Regions from separate parts of the Myroides odoratimimus genome, predicted to be linked through region 1. Evidence: riboswitches for the same ligand, from Rfam matches in the RefSeq annotation. Region 1 holds a riboswitch; the other holds the start of a gene.
What was found. Region 1 has a riboswitch for cobalamin ahead of metE (5-methyltetrahydropteroyltriglutamate--homocysteine S-methyltransferase). Riboswitches for the same ligand answer to the same signal wherever they lie in the genome.
Positions count from the first base shown of each region.

Region 2: linked by a shared signal. The riboswitch ahead of E0Z07_RS06755 (TonB-dependent receptor) and the one ahead of metE (5-methyltetrahydropteroyltriglutamate--homocysteine S-methyltransferase) in region 1 are both predicted to bind cobalamin.

Region 1 covers NZ_CP037427.1:81,317-89,841, forward strand. Annotated here, with positions in the region: gene E0Z07_RS00385 (helix-turn-helix domain-containing protein) at 1-746, shown strand, start outside; gene E0Z07_RS00390 (hypothetical protein) at 869-1,480, shown strand; gene metE (5-methyltetrahydropteroyltriglutamate--homocysteine S-methyltransferase) at 1,530-3,839, opposite strand; cobalamin riboswitch at 4,018-4,205, opposite strand; gene E0Z07_RS00400 (Lrp/AsnC family transcriptional regulator) at 4,367-4,828, shown strand; gene E0Z07_RS00405 (TolC family protein) at 5,105-6,496, opposite strand; gene E0Z07_RS00410 (efflux RND transporter permease subunit) at 6,591-8,525, opposite strand, start outside.
Region 2 covers NZ_CP037427.1:1,464,790-1,473,314, reverse strand. Annotated here, with positions in the region: gene E0Z07_RS06770 (outer membrane beta-barrel protein) at 56-1,264, opposite strand; gene E0Z07_RS06765 (hypothetical protein) at 1,517-2,338, shown strand; gene E0Z07_RS06760 (MepB family protein) at 2,415-2,855, shown strand; cobalamin riboswitch at 2,913-3,093, shown strand; partial or broken gene E0Z07_RS06755 (TonB-dependent receptor) at 3,207-3,560, shown strand; gene tnpA (IS66 family insertion sequence element accessory protein TnpA) at 3,631-3,921, shown strand; gene tnpB (IS66 family insertion sequence element accessory protein TnpB) at 3,921-4,259, shown strand; gene tnpC (IS66 family transposase) at 4,309-5,883, shown strand; gene E0Z07_RS18215 (hypothetical protein) at 5,973-6,182, opposite strand; gene E0Z07_RS06735 (outer membrane beta-barrel protein) at 6,451-7,644, shown strand; gene E0Z07_RS06730 (YncE family protein) at 7,641-8,525, shown strand, end outside.

The DNA.
Region 1 (8,525 bases):
TTGAGTTTGTATTTGTGATTTCAGGAGAAGGAACACACACTGTAAATGGCAATAAAAGCAAAATAACTATGGGTGACCTATATCTAATCACTCCAGAAGACAAACACTCTTTTGACCTAACAGCTCAATCAGAGTTTGTCGTTATTCGCGTGAATGATGAATACATCAAGCAATACAATGCTGCTAATATTAATCACTTAGAATGCGTGCTGTACTATGCTACGCATCTACCTACTTCTATTATAACAGATGAGGAAGACAAACATATCATTCACAAAATAGTAGAATGCCTTATACTCAGTATCCAAAATACTAAAACCTGTAATTGCGATTTACAACGTCAGTATATCAATGCTATTATGATTATAGCTACGCGTAATCTAATGAACTATATTCCTGAAAACTTAACCACTAAAGAACAAAAGGTATTAGACATCATAAGTTACATACAACAGAACATCTATGACCTCAAACGATTAACAGCACAGGTTATAGGACAAGAATTTGGTCTAGCACCGTCTTATATAGGTAATTATTTTTTTAATCAATGCGGAGAAACTATGCAGCAGTACATCACTACTTATCGACTAAAACTTATTAAGCAACGTCTATTATTTAGCGATCTTAGAATAGGTGAGATAGCTTCTGAATTTACGTTTACAGATGAGAGTCATGCTAACAAATTCTTTAAGAAACATGAAAGTATGAGTATGTCGGCTTATAGAAAGACACATCAAAAAAGATAATCTTTTTTATATCAGAAATAGTTGTAATTTCATTCTGAATAAGCTTTTCCTTTTTCTATCTCTTAAAAAAGGCTATGCTATTATTCATCAAACCATTACAACGCTTTTTTAAAAAAGACTTTATGAAAAACAAAATCAATTGGCCAAGAGTAGGTATTATCACAAGTACAATTATCTTCTTTATCGTAGCCATAACTTTTGAAATATTTGAGCTAGCTTCTCTTCCTGGTCAGTTCTTTGGTACATTATTAGGAGTTGTAATTACAGCTATTATTACTGTTCTCTTATTACAAGGACAAACTAAAAGTGAAGAGTCTAGAGAACGTCACTTATTAGTATTTGAAAAGAAACAAGAAGTTTTCTTTCAATTCTTGACTCAGCTAAACACGATCTTACAACGAGAATCACTTAGTCCACACTTATCTACAGGTAAGAAAATAGAGAAAGAAGTGAATAACCTACACGATCTGATCTTTGAGTTTGGTTTTCTTCAAATGCATACCTCAGCAGAGACTTTTGATAAAATCTTAGTTCACGTAGGTAATCTAATGACTGAAAGTCATCAGATCAAAATAGCAGAAAACCAATCAATAGAAAAAGTAGAACAATACTACTTAACGCTTACTTCAGATTTCTTTGCTATCGTATCACTACTTAAGCATGAATTATACAATGAATTCTCTCCTCATATAGACAAGGATAAATTAGATAGAATCATTCGTCTATCTTTCTAACTAAAATAATAGAATAAGGCTCTTGTTGATCAACAAGAGCCTTATTCTATTAAATAGCTTCTACTAAACTTTCTTCTCTCAGTTTTTTAGAGACATTCACCATCGCTATAAGCGCTTTTTCAGTCTCTTCCCAATGACGCGTTTTTAATCCACAGTCAGGGTTTACCCATAATTGTTTTGTTGGTATATAGTTTTCTGCCTTTTTAATTAGATACAACATTTCTTCTTCTGTAGGTACACGTGGAGAGTGAATATCATATACTCCTGGTCCAATCTCATTTGGGTATTTAAATGCTGCAAAAGCATCTAATAAATCCATCTGTGAACGAGAACACTCTATCGTAATCACATCTGCATCCATAGCTGCAATATGCTGTATAATATCGTTAAACTCAGAATAACACATATGAGTATGAATCTGTGTCTCATTCTTCACTCCTGAAGCAGAAATTCTAAATGCTCTAACAGCCCAATCCAAATAACTATCCCAGGCTGCTTTACGCAATGGTAAGCCTTCTCTTATTGCAGGTTCATCAATCTGGATGATTTCAATATTAGCACTTTCTAAATCTACTACTTCATCTCTAATTGCTAAAGCTATTTGAGTACAGGTCTCAGACCTAGGAATATCATTTCGTACAAAGGACCACTGTAATATCGTCACTGGACCTGTCAACATTCCTTTTACCTTTTGCTTAGTCAATGATTGTGCATAAGCAGACCAGAATACCGTTAATGGCTTACTGCGATACACATCTCCATAAATAACAGGAGGTTTCACACATCTACTTCCATAACTCTGTACCCAACCATTCTGAGTAAATGTAAATCCTTCTAATTGTTCTCCGAAGTACTCCACCATATCATTGCGTTCAAATTCTCCATGTACTAATACATCTAGACCGATTTCTTCTTGCCATTGTATAGCTCTAGCCGTCTCTTGTTTTAATAAATCTTCATACTGCTGTGCTGTAAGCTCTCCCTTTTTAAACTTAGCTCTCCACTGTCTTACTTCTTTCGTCTGTGGGAACGAACCTATTGTTGTCGTTGGAAATAAAGGCAGGTCTAATGCTTTATGTTGTAAGGGTTGTCTCGTACTAAACGGAGCTTTTCTTTGTGCATCTTGCTCTGTAATTCCTTGTACGCGTCTTTTTACTGCTTCATGATGTATAAGCGTAGATGTACGTTTATCGTGTTGAGCTATTTTATTCTCTTGATAAGCTGATACCCCCTCTCTATCTGCAACACTCGCTAACTTAGCTAAATCTACTACTTCCTGAACCTTTTGTTTAGCAAAAGCGAGCCATTGCTTGATTTCTGTTGTTAATTTCACTTCTCCTTCTAAATCAATAGGGCTGTGAAGTAATGAACACGATGTCGCTATGATGATTTTCTCTTTCCCTCTTCGCTCAATAGCTTTATCTATCAATGTTAATGATTGTTCATAATCGTTCTTCCAAATATTACGACCATCCACTACACCTAGTGACAACTTTAAACTAGACGGAGCCTTATTAAGTATCTCTTCTAGCTGCTCTTCATTACGCACTAGATCAATATGCAATACTTCTACTGGTAATGCCAATGCCAACGAAGCATTATCTTCTAATCCTCCAAAGTAAGTAGCTACAATTACCTTAAGATCTGGAAAAGAAGATTGTATAATATTGTAAAACGATGTGATTGCTTTTTTCTGTTCTTCTGTCAAGTCAAGCACTAGAAAAGGTTCATCAATTTGAATGTATTGAACTCCTTCATCTGTCAGACGTTTTATTATTTCAAGATATACAGGTAACAAACTATCTACTAAGCTTAATACATTGAAATCTTGTTCTTTTGCCTTACCTAATAGCAAATAAGAAACAAGACTTAAGATAACGGGCTTAGTCTCTATACCAATCTTCTTTGCTTCTTTATATTCCTCTACTACCTTTAGTGAAGTTAATTCAAACTGCTGTCCTTTATAAAACTCCGGTACGATATAGTGATAGTTAGTATCAAACCATTTTGTCATTTCCATAGCAGTAATATCAAATCCACCTTTTTGATACCCTCTAGCCATCGCGAAGTATAAATCTAGTAAAGACAGACCTTCATTTGTACGGAGAGGCTGATACCTTTTAGGAATAGCTCCTAAGGTTAAACTCCAATCCAATACCTGATCATAAAATGAAAAGTCATTAGAAGGAATTAATGTAATACCTGCTGTCTTTTGTAATTGCCAATTTTGATGACGAATAGCTTGCGCAACCTGCTCTAACTCTTCTCTTTCAATTTTCTCAGCCCAATACTGTTCATTTGCTTTTTTCAGCTCTCTTTGGCCACCAATACGCGGATAGCCTAATACTTGTGTTTGCATTTTCACAACTTTTTAAAATGGTTAATTAATCACTTAAAAAGTTCTCTCTTCCTAATGCATTACGCGGTAGTGGGGAAACTCTAATAGATAAGGAATAGCTATACAATACTACTTCTATATAACATAGAAACAGCACATCATAGCATCAAACCTGACTATAGCTCTTTACCGCGAAAGCATTGTCAATTCAAAAATGGCAGGTCTCCTGACTTATAACTACACTAATCGCCCTTCCCGATTTTATATCAGTGAGCATAATATGACTAGTATATTCAATGTTACTTACAGTTGCGCGACAGTTCGTGATTCTCACACGATTCCCTTTTAATCTACAGTTAAGTAAAACCTATTTTCGCCTGATGAAGTATTTTAAGAACAATTCATTAATTCTAAACAAAGATACAATTGAAGAATATAAACACATTACATATTCAACAATTAAGAACAAATAACCATAATAATAATTTAAACAGATTTTAATTCTATTATCACTACATTTGGTACCACTAAAACAAAATATTATTCTAATGCATAACCTAGACGAGACAGATTTAAAACTACTTCGAATACTATGTGACAACTCTAATCTGACTACAAAAGAGATTGCTCAACAAGTAAACCTATCTGCTACTCCAGTTTTTGAAAGAATAAAACGACTAGAAAAAGAAGGCTTTATAAAGAAATATATCGCTTTAATAGATGCTGAAAAGCTAAATAAAGGCTTTATTGTATTCTGTAATATTAAACTTAAACAACATGAGCGCCTTATCAATAACAAGTTTGTTGAAGATATTATGCTTATAGATGAAGTTGTTGAATGTTATAATATATCAGGAGATTTTGACTTTATCCTAAAAGTATATGCTAATGATATGAAGCATTACCAAGACTTTGTATTTAATAAATTAGCCATGGTAGATAGTATAGGAAGTACACATAGTTCTTTTGTGATGAGAGAAATTAAGAACACTCACAACATTTCTTTTTAAATATTAAAAGAAATCAATTAAAACAAAAAAGCCACATCTCACGATGTGGCTCTCTCAATTAAAAAGTAGTAAAAAATCGACAAAGATTATTTGTCTAGAAAGACTCAATCTATTGACATAATCCAGTTTTATAAATAGTTTCCAAATTAGCACGATGATTAACTATCTAAAAGTAAAATGCCGACGAACAGATTGAGTCAAGTAATTAATAATCTACTATAAAGATTGTTCTCCCTATAGTATCACTTTCATTACTCTATATATAAATGGAAAAAATTATTCTCTCCAACCTCCTCCTAATGCTTTATAAAGCTTAATAATGGCTTGCCATTCTAATAGCTGATCATTACTATGTGCTAATTGTGCATAAAGGTGTGCTTGTTCTGAAGTCAATACATCTGTATAATTCGTTGATGAATGATACACTAATAACTTCTTTGTATAATCAACAGCTAAGGCTAACTTATCCACTTGTTGTTGTCTCATAGTCAGTTGCTCTCCTGCCATCTCATAAGCATATAGTGCATCAGAGACCTCTTGCCCTGCTACTAACATAGTTTTTTGAAAGTTGTACGCTTTCTCTTGATAACTCGCTTTCGCTATCTCTAACCTCGTTTTGTTTTGTCTTTTATTAAAGATAGGCTGTAATAAGCCCCCTGCTATATTAGCAAACAATCCTGTAGAAGTAAACCAATCTTTAAACTCATAACTAGAGAATCCCGCTCCTCCTGTGATATTTAATGAAGGGTAGAATACTCTCTTAGCCGCATTCACATCTTCAAAATACGCTGCCAACTCATACTCAGCTGCCATCACATCAGGCCTATTCTTTAATAGATGTGCAGGTATCCCTATACTTGGTTCTATTGGTAGTTCTTGTACAGTTAAGTTAGCTCTATCTATTGTACCTACAGGTTTCCCTAATAGAACATTCAATGCATTTTCTACTTCTCTGATTTGGCGTTTCACACCAGGTAGTGTAGCCTCAGCGTCATAGTAGTTAGCTTCACTCTGTACCACAGCCGCACCTGTTACTACACTTGACTCCTTCAACTTTTGCATTGTTTCAACATCTACTTTTCTATTCACTATCGTCTTTTCGATAATAGTTTGTTGTTGATCTAACGCCAATAATTGGTAATAATAATCTGCTATCTGAGCGACTATCTGAGTCTGCACAGCCTTTTGTCCTGCATCAGACTGAAGCATTCTATAGTAAGCAGCACGCTTACTACTCGCTAATTTTCCCCATACATCTATCTCCCAAGAAGTATTAGCGAATACATCATACTGTGTCGCATTCTTTACAAAACCAAACCCCTGAGGATAAGATAATCTTGATCTTTTCACTCCTCCACCTATACTTAAGTCAGGTAAGAACGCAGCTTTAGATTGTTTTAATAACGCCTCTGAAGCATGTAGCCTTTCTATCCCTATCTTTAGGTCTAAGTTATTTTCTATTCCTTCTGTTATTAGCTCTTGTAGCTTTGCATCTTTAAACAAAGTTTGCCAAGGCATCATGCCTATACTTAATGTGTCCCCTTCTTGGGTATTTCGATAAAGCTCTTTTGCAGCAATATCTAAGTGCTGATAACTCTGTGTGGATTGGCATGAGGCCAACATCCCCATAGCCAGAGCACCTATATATATTTTATATGTCCATTTCATGATTCTTCTGATTTATCGCATTGACTTAAGTCATTGTGTAACGTATAAGTGCACCCTTAGATACACTTATACATTTCTCACTTTATAATTACACTTACTCTTGTTCTTCTAATACAGGAGCTCCACTTATTTTCTCTTGTAACGCCTGGAACACAACAAATAATGAAGGAATAACTAATACCCCGATCAGCGTACCAATCAACATTCCTCCTACCGCAGCTGTACCAATTGATTTATTACTCAATGCTCCTGCTCCTGTCGCCATCATCAGTGGTAATAATCCAAATATGAAAGCAAACGAAGTCATCAGAATAGGTCTTAGACGAATACGCGCTCCTTCTATAGCAGCCGCTGCAATAGTCTGACCTGACTGTCGTCTCTGTAGCGCAAACTCTACAATCAGAATAGCATTCTTCGCTAATAAACCAATCAACATAATCAAACTAATCTGTAAGAATATATTATTTTCTATTCCGAATAGCTTAGCGAAGATAAAAGCTCCTGCTAATCCTATCGGTAAAGAGAACAACACTGCCAATGGAAGTATATAACTCTTAAACTGAGCACTTAATAAGAAGTAAACGAATAAGATAGACAGCACAAAAATAATAACAGTCTGATTACCACTACCGCTCTCTTCTCTAGACAATCCTGAATACTCAAAACCATACCCTTGTGGTAAAGTCTGTGCTGCTACTTCTTCTATCGCACGTATAGCATCTCCAGAACTAAAACCTGGATTAGGGCTACCATTCACGAAAGCTGAGTTAAACAAATTAAAGCGCGTCAAGAACTCTGGACTGTACACTTTCTTCAGATCAATGAAGGCTGTGATAGGAGACATTACTCCTTGCTCATTCTTCACATATAGTTTATCGATAGCCTCTTTATTCTCACGGAAATTAGGATCTGCTTGTATCATCACCTTATACTGCTTACCGAAGCGGTTAAAGTTCGTTGCATAAATACCTCCTAAATACCCTTGTAGTGTAGTCAGAATCTCTGTTACCCCTACCCCTGCCTCTTTTGCTTTTGCTACATTGACAGACACTTCATACTGTGGGAAGTTCGTATTAAAAGACGAAGTGGCATACATAATCTCAGGACGTTGATTTAACGCTCCTAAGAATCCTCCTATTATTTCTTCAAACTTCTTATAATCTCCACCAGTCTTATCTTGTAACTGTACTTCGAATCCTGAACTGTTACCAAATCCTTGTAGTGTAGGTGCTGCAAAGAATACCACATTAGCATCCTTAATATGCGCTGTCTTAGCAAATAACTGTCCTACTACACTGTGAATATTTTGTTCTGGATTTGGGCGATCTTTCCAGTGTTTTAACTTAATGAACTCTACAGCATACGAACTACCATTCCCACTGAAGAAGTCCATACCTGCTAGTCGTGAAGTGAACTTTACCTCAGGTATACTCATCGCGATACTATCTATCTCGTTAGAGATACGCTCAGTCTCTTCAAGAGAAGTAGAAGGAGCTAAGATAATATTACCATAGATAGAAGCACTATCCTCATTAGGAACAAATCCCGTTGGTGTCGTTTTCGTTAAGAATACAAACAAGGCACCAAATACAACGATACTTCCTAACGACAACCATTTATTCTTATTCAAGAAGCCCAATACACCTACATAGCGATTAGTCATTCTGTCAAATGAACTATTAAAAGCAGATTTAAATCTATTGACAAAACCTCTTTTCTCCTCGTGTATACCTGACTCAGGTTTCAACATAATAGCACATAGCGCAGGACTCAGTGTCAAGGCATTAATAGCCGAAATCAAAATAGCGACAGCTAATGTGATACCAAATTCTTTATAAAACACCCCTACAGATCCTTCGATAAATGTAACGGGTACGAATACAGCTGACATCACTAACGTAATCGAAATAATAGCAGTAGTCAACTCACTCATGGCACTCACTGTAGCCTTCTTCGCTGTCTCTGCTCCTTCATATAGTTTGGCATGTACTGCCTCTACTACGATGATGGCATCGTCCACCACAATACC
Region 2 (8,525 bases), 1.4 Mb from region 1:
TAAATAAAAAATGAACCATCATAAGATGGTTCATTTCATTATATATCAACATTTTTTAAAAAAAAGAATATCCCAAAATAAATGACATATTACCATAAGATGAATCCCAGTATGAATAATCTTTCAATACATCTCTTTTTGTACTAATTCTATACTCTACAATAAATCGATCATACTTATAACCAATACCGAATACTGCATTATTAGCAGATTTAACATCCAGACTTTTATATGCTTCTGTGTTAGCCTTACTAAACTTAATATTTGTACTAGAAGCAAAATTAAACTGATAAGAAGCATTAATAAATATTCTTGACTTATCATTAATAAAGAAATAATATCTCACTCCAAAAGGTAGTTCAAAAGAATTATAATTCATTTTAATCTCTACTTCACCCTTTTCCTTAAAATTCACATTCTTAAAGGTAGGTTCTACTATTAAGCTCCATTTTTTATTATTAAATGGAAGCGTATACTCTAATTCTACACCAACTCCAAAACCAACTTTACTTCCTAAATTATGACTTTCATTACTAACACTATTATCAAAATCAAAAGTAGAAATAGATACCTGTGGACGCAGACTTAAATGAAGATTATTGCCGTCTTTCTTCTTCTCAAACAATTGTCTTTCATCTCCTTCACAATTATTATATTCCTGAAAGTACTTCGTTAATGGTTTAATTTTATACTCTAAATATTTAATTCTCTTCTTTAAGTCAGTATTACAACTAACGTCCATCCATAACTGACGTTTATAACTATCATTAGTAGCAATATTTCCATTTTCTTTACTCACCTTACTATTTTCCTTAATATACTTCTTATATACTAATGGAATAATCTCTTTATCCTCTTTTTGATAAAAGAATTTACTCTGATTATTATAGTATGTATACAATTTTGCCTTACCATCTACTAATAATTTTAAGAAGACCATTTCTTCCTTGTAGATTGGTAAAGAATCACTAGTCATATTTTGAAGTTTATCACTTGAAATATCAACGTTAACTTTATGTCTTTCATATTTACTCTTATTGAGAATAGAGAACTCTTTAGCATCCGCTAAAAGAATGTTCTCACTTCTAGCATTCTCATCTGCTTTATATAGAAAACTAGTAGGATTATTCATCCAATCAATATTTTTGATCAATCCCTCTACCCGATTACCATTATTATCAACATAATAACCTGGCTCAAAATTAATCTGAGCAAACCCTACTAAAGAAGTAGCTAAAAACAGAAAAACAAATAGTTTACGCATAATTCACACACTTAATAGATTGTTAAACAAATCTAAAAGTAATCAAAATAAAATAATTACTTATTAACATTTTCAAACAAAAACACAAACTTATTTATATTGTCAAATAATAACAGTAGTAATTTCCATAAGATTAGTAAGTTTACTCATTGTTTCTATTCATAAATTAAAAAAGTCGAGAGGATATCATATTAACTATAAGTGTAATCAAACAAAAGTATATCTTTAAGACTTACTAAACACTTACAAATTATGATTAGAAATATTACTTTTTTCACTTATTTATTAGTTGCAATAAGCATAAGTAGTTGCTCCTCAGACAATACAACTGAAAACAACAAAACAATCACTGTATTAGAATCTTACAAAAAAATTACAACAGAAAACAACAATATTTTAATCTCCGAAATAACTTTTGAATACAATAAAAATGGTAATGTAATAAAACATTATACTGTAGATTATTTTAAGAAGAAAGGATATGAAAAGTTATTCTATCTAAATAAGTCAGAAACAAACTATACTTATAATACCTCTAACAAGCTTCTTCATTTAATAGAAAAAGATTCATTAGGAAAAATCAAAGAAGATGATGCTTTAGTATACAATGACAAAGGAATCTTAACTAAAGTACTTTCGAATAAGTATAGCAACTCTAACTATGAATACAAAACGAACAGTAATAATCAAATTTACTATGTATATCCTATAGCTTCAGAAAATAAAAGTAATATAGAATACTTATATGATACAAAAGGCAATGTAACCAGTGTCAAATTAGAGGGTTCTACTCTACCAAGAGAAGAATTTACATATGATGAAGCATATAATCCCTTTAAGGATATGCCTTTAAACTTATCAGTATTAGAATATCGTACTGCATTTTCTCCTATTAGATATAACTATACCCCTTCTAACAATATAAAGACATATAAAGGTGTTTTCTATCCCATAGAGACCAAGGAATATCAATATAATAAAGATAATTATCCAACATATACTAAGAAAATAAATCACAATGAATATATAACTGAAGAGTTTTTTAACTATAAAGCACTTACAGTAGAAAAATAATATGAAATAAAAGAGTTTAAATTTTCTAATGCCAATCATTTATAAACATAATAAAACGATAGATAAATATCATTAAATGCTACCTCATTACTATATAGAACAACTAAATAAAATATTAGGAAACTGTATATCTACTAGTATCTCAGATATACAGTGGGGTATAGAGAAAAATGATTATAACGCTTGTACTTTTACTCTAAATGATAAGAAATTTATATATAGAGAAGCTAAAGTAACACCTAAAAAGGTAGGTTATTTCGTAGCCATTTGGCAACGTGATTATGAAGGGAAGACTATTCCTTATCATATTAAAGATGATTTTGACTATTTTATTATATCTACTCAACAAGGGTACTTTCTATACCCCAAAGAAGAATTAGCTAAACTTAATATCATCTCTACCGAACAAAAAGAAGGCAAAAGAGGAATGCGTGTCTATCCTAATCTAGAGGCTGAAATGAATAAGCAAGCTTTAAAGACTTATCAATCTCACTTGCCTTTTTGGAATAATTTTTAAAGATTCTATAATAAAATACCATTAACAGAATAAATACTTTCCATTAAGCTTTTTTTATATATTTGTAATCAGACTGGTTATCACTGTGATATGAAAAAGGGAATTAGGTGAAAATCCTAAACAGACCCGCTGCTGTAAGCTCATAAATAATAACGAATCTAGTTATCCACTGTCGCATAGATGGGAAGGATATTCGTTATGAGTAAGTCAGAATACCTGCCATTCTAAAATAAGTTTTGATGTTTTCGGGGGATGAAACATAAGGCGTTCTATGATATAGTCATTGGCAACAATGATTTTGACGCATTTATATCTACTCCAAATGTCAAAATCAACTAGCCAAAAACTAATATGACAAAAACAAAATTACTAGTACTAACCACTGTGTTATGTATGGCGAATACTGCTATATATGCGCAGACACCTAAAGACAGTATCACTGCTCTAAATGAGATCGTGATACAAAAAGAAGTCTTTCGAGATCTTATACCTGTACAGACACTAGACGGAGCTAAACTTCAACGCCTTAATAGTTATAGCGTAGCTGATGCTCTACGATACTTCGCAGGAGTGAAGATCAAAGATTATGGTGGTATGGGAGGGCTAAAGACTGTAGACGTTCGTAATATGGGTACTCATCACGTAGGAGTATTTTATAACGGGGTACAAGTAGGCAATGCGCAGAATGGAATCGTAGACTTAGGGTATCCACCCGACCAAGCCCATATTTCATAAGCTAACGTAAGGTAGTAAGTTTGCTTGAAATAATAAAGAGATGAGCAAACAAGAAATAATGTACTCTCATGTAGAGGATTGGAAAACAAGTGGATTAACGCAATCAAGATACTGTGAAAGTGTCGGAATTAAATTAGCAACCTTTAGTTATTGGGTGGTTAAGTATAAGGCAAAGTCAGAGTCAACGCAATTAGACAATAATTTTATAACTGTAACAAAAGGTCAAGTCATCAATACTCAGGAATATGAGATAGTATATCCCAATGGTGTAAAGTTACGTCTACAAACGGATAATCTTAGTGAACTATATTCATTAGTAAACTTAGTGTAATGTTTAGTTTGAGTAGTTCTAATCAATTTCATTTGTATAGACAAGCTTGTGATATGCGCAAGAGTTTTGATAGCCTTTGTGGACTTGTCCAGAATGAACTTAATCAAGTAGCTCATAGTGGAAGTGTCTATATATTTATCAATAGACGCTGTAATCAAATGAAGCTCTTGCATTGGGAAGCAGGAGGCTTTGTACTATACCACAAGCGCTTAGAACAAGGAACTTTTGCTTTTCCCACGCATAGTAAAGCTCAAATAAGTTGGACTGATTTAGTACTGATGATAGAGGGAATCCAGGTTATCAAAAGTAACCAAAAAAGGCGTTTTTTATTGAAGTAAAACAGGTTAAAACCTTGTATATTCTGGGCTTTTGACGTATTTTTACTTCATGGAAATAGACTTAGAAAACTTATCGAAAGAACAACTTTTGGCGCTTATAAAAAAGCAGTCTAAGACTATTTCCAAACAAGACAAAATAAATACTAAGTTAGAGCAAAAGACATCTAAGTTAGAGCAAAAGACATCTCAGCTAGAACAAGAAAAGCAAGAACTCCAACGCTTAGTAGATCTTTTACGACGCATGCAATTTGGACAAAAACGCGAGCGTTTCGAAGACCCTAATCAAACACAGTTACCTTTAGAGGTTCAGCAAGCAGTCCTGGAAGAACAAGAAGAAGTAATCAAACAAGAGATCACTTATTCTCGTCAGAAGAAAAAACATCCAGGAAGAGCTAAACTACCCGATCATTTACCTGTAGAAGAAATAGAAATCTACCCAGAGGGAGATTTATCTGATAAGATTTGCATTGGTAAAGAAACTACAGATGTCTTAGATTATGTTCCAGGTTACTTTAAAATAAAACGTTACATCCGATATAAATACGCCACGAAAGACAAAGACAATACGCAAATCAGTATTGCACTGCTTCCAGAGCGAATTATAGATAAAGGAATACCTTCTGAAGGATTATTATCTACAATACTTGTTGACAAATACGTAGATCACCTTCCGCTATATAGACAGAAGCAACGCTTTTCAAGAGAAAATATCGATATAGCTTCTTCTACTATAGATGGCTGGGCAGCTCAATGTATAGATGCTTTAAAACCACTATATGAAAAGCTTCTGCTGGACATCAAAAATGAAGGATATCTTCAAGTTGATGAAACCACCATCAAAGTCTTAGATGAGAAAAAGAAAGATAAATCTCATCTTGGGTATTATTGGGTGTATCACGCACCTATATCCAAACTCGTAATGTTCAATTACAGTCCCACACGTAGTGGTAGCGCTGCACTACCTGTATTAGAAAACTTCAAAGGATATCTGCAAACCGATGGTTATAGCGGATACAAAGCCTATGGAGCTAAGTCTGGTGTAGTTCATCTGGGCTGTTGGGCACACGCTCGTCGTGAGTTTGAAAGAGCTCTTGACAATGATAAGACAAAAGCACAGCATGTACTTGTAGAAATACAAAAACTATATGCTGTAGAAAGAAAAGCAAAAGAACAAAACTTAACCCCAGAGCAAATTAAAGAACTTCGATTAGAACAAAGCTTACCAATCATCAATGAACTGGGTAAATATATGTTTGTTCAAATGAAACTCGTACTTCCTAAAAGTCAAATAGGTAAAGCTTTTGCTTACTCACAAACTAGATGGGATAATCTTAGTGCGTACTTATATGATGGAAACTTACAGATAGACAATAATCTCATTGAAAATGTAATTAGACCAGTAGCTATTGGACGTAAAAACTATCTCTTTGCAGGATCACACGATGCAGCTCAAAGGGCGGCTATGGCGTATACGTTTTTTGCTAACTGCAAAAAGCACGATATTAATCCATACCAATGGCTTAAATATGTTCTAGAAAATATTCAATCTATCAACCACAAGAACATTACAGATTTATATCCTCATAACTATAAAACATTAAACTCAAACGTTGTAGAAGAATAATTATATCTCACAAGATGTACTTGCTCGGGTGCATACGACTTAGGTAAGTTCTCTTTAGATAATATTGAGACTGTAACACTATATAATGGTCAGCGCAGTGCCATCTTCCAATCTGCTAAAGAGTTTGCGTCTGCTTCTACTGTATATCTACAAACTAAAAAACCTGTCTTCCAAAAAGGAAAGGACATAAATATATCAGCTAAATACAAGGCTGGTTCTATCCAATTAGTCAACCCTTCTGTACGCACAGATATCAAAGTAAACAACAATATTAGCACCTCTATCAGTGCTGAATACATCTATTCTAATGGTGATTATAAATTCAGACAAAAACGCCATAATATAGATGGTTCTGTAGCTTATGATACTATTGGTCATAGGCAGAATAGTGATATAGAGGCGTATCGAATAGAGAATACATGGTTTGGAAAAACAGATAAAGATACTTGGCAAGCTAATTTATATTACTATCAATCAGATAGAGGACTACCTGGTGCTGTTATTAAGAAAAGTGATGTTACTCTTGAAACAGAGAATATCAATGAACGTCAACAAGACAAAAACTTCATGGCACAAGGAGAATGGACTAGATTTGTTTCAGACAGATATCAATTCCAACTCAAAGGAAAATATGCTTATGATGAAATGCATTACTTATCGCGTAAGACGGTAGGCTTCGAAGGAGAAGAGGTAACTTATAATCCACAGTTTGACAATACTTATTTTCAACAAGAATATTATCTATCTGCAGCACACCTGTACAAGCTTACTGATATATGGGATGTGTCTTTATCTACAGATTTACAATACAATAAGTTAAACGCAACACGTAAGGGTCAAGGAACTCCGTTCTCTTATCCAGAACGCTATACATTCTTGACTTCACTTGCTACTTCTGTAAATCTAGGTAAAGTAAAGGCTCAGGCTAATATACTAGGAACATTTACAAAAGAGAAAGTACGTTATAACTTTGAGGCACCTGATCGTCAGTTTTGGGCACCTTCTGTGTTCCTAAGCTATAAACCATGGGACAATGAGAATTTAGTCATTCATTCATTCTATAAGTATATTTATAGACTACCTACATTTAATGACCTTTATTATACCCAATTAGGTACAGCTAACTTAAAGCCTGAAGCATCTAGACAGGTTAACTTAGGTTTTACTTATAACAAACAGTTTCAACAGTCTCTTTTTGAAGAAGTACATCTGTCTGTTGAATCTTATTATGCTAATATTACAGATAAGATTATCGCTACTCCTACTTCTAGTATGATGAGATGGATGATGACTAATCTAGGTAAAGTAGAGAACTACGGAATAGAAACTAACTTAGGTACTACCCTAAAAATCATGGAGGACTTAAAGTTAGGAGTAAATCTAACTTATGAATATACGGTTGCCAAAGACAAAAGCAAGACACTATATGGGACGCCTTCTTATTACGGAGATCAGATACCTTATGCTCCTTGGCATTCAGGGTCATCTATTGTTAGTCTAGATTATAAAGATTGGGGGCTTAACTATAGCTTTATTTATGTAGGAGAACGCTATAATGGAAACAAAAACAATATCAAGCGAAATGAAATACAGCCTTGGTATACGCATGATATCTCCTTACTTAAAAGCTTTAAATGGCGACAATACCACTTTAAAGCAAGCATAGAGGCAAACAATATTGCTAATCAATATTATGAAGTTGTGAGTAACTTCCCAATGCCTGGACGTAACTTCCGTTTCACTTTAAGTTTTGACCTATGAAATTAAATAAAATAATATTCCTTGCTTTAGCATTACTAACATTAGTAAGTTGTCGCAAAGATGAGATGATATTCTTATCCGATAGTTCACAAGTATCTATTCCTGTTTCCACTAATAAATTCAGTGGTTTTTACCTGCTTAATGAAGGTAATATGGGAATGAACAGAGCGTCTATAGACTTATTTGAATATCACAACGGAACGTATACTAGAGATATCTTCTCAGAAAGAAATCCAAACATTACTAAAGAACTAGGTGATGTAGGTAATGATATCAAGATATATGGTACTAAAGCTTATGCTACTATTAACGTATCAAACTTCATAGAAGTATTTGATGTAGAAACAGGCAAACATATTAAGCAAATACATGTACCTAACTGTCGTTATTTAGCTTTTAAAGATGGTAAGGCGTACGTTAGCTCTTATGCAGGAAAAGTAGAGATTAATCCAAATGCAGAACGTGGTTTTGTAGCGGAGATAGATACCTTATCCTTAGAAGTAACTAGACGAGTAACGGTAGGTTATCAACCTGAAGAAATGGTCATTAAAGGAAATAAACTATATGTGGCTAACTCTGGAGGATACCGTGTTCCTAATTATGATACTACAGTATCAGTGATAGACATTCCTTCATTTACAGAAACCAAAAAGATAGATGTAGCCATCAACTTACATCGTATGCAAATTGATAAAGCTGGGGATATCTATGTTTCTTCGAGAGGAGACTATTATAATGTAGAACCTAACTTATATGTAATAGACTCTAACTCTGACCAAGTGAAGCAGAAGCTTGACATACCTGTATCTAATATGACTATGGATGATGACAAGCTATACTACTACGCTACTTCTTATAAACATAACACAGGAGGTAATAAT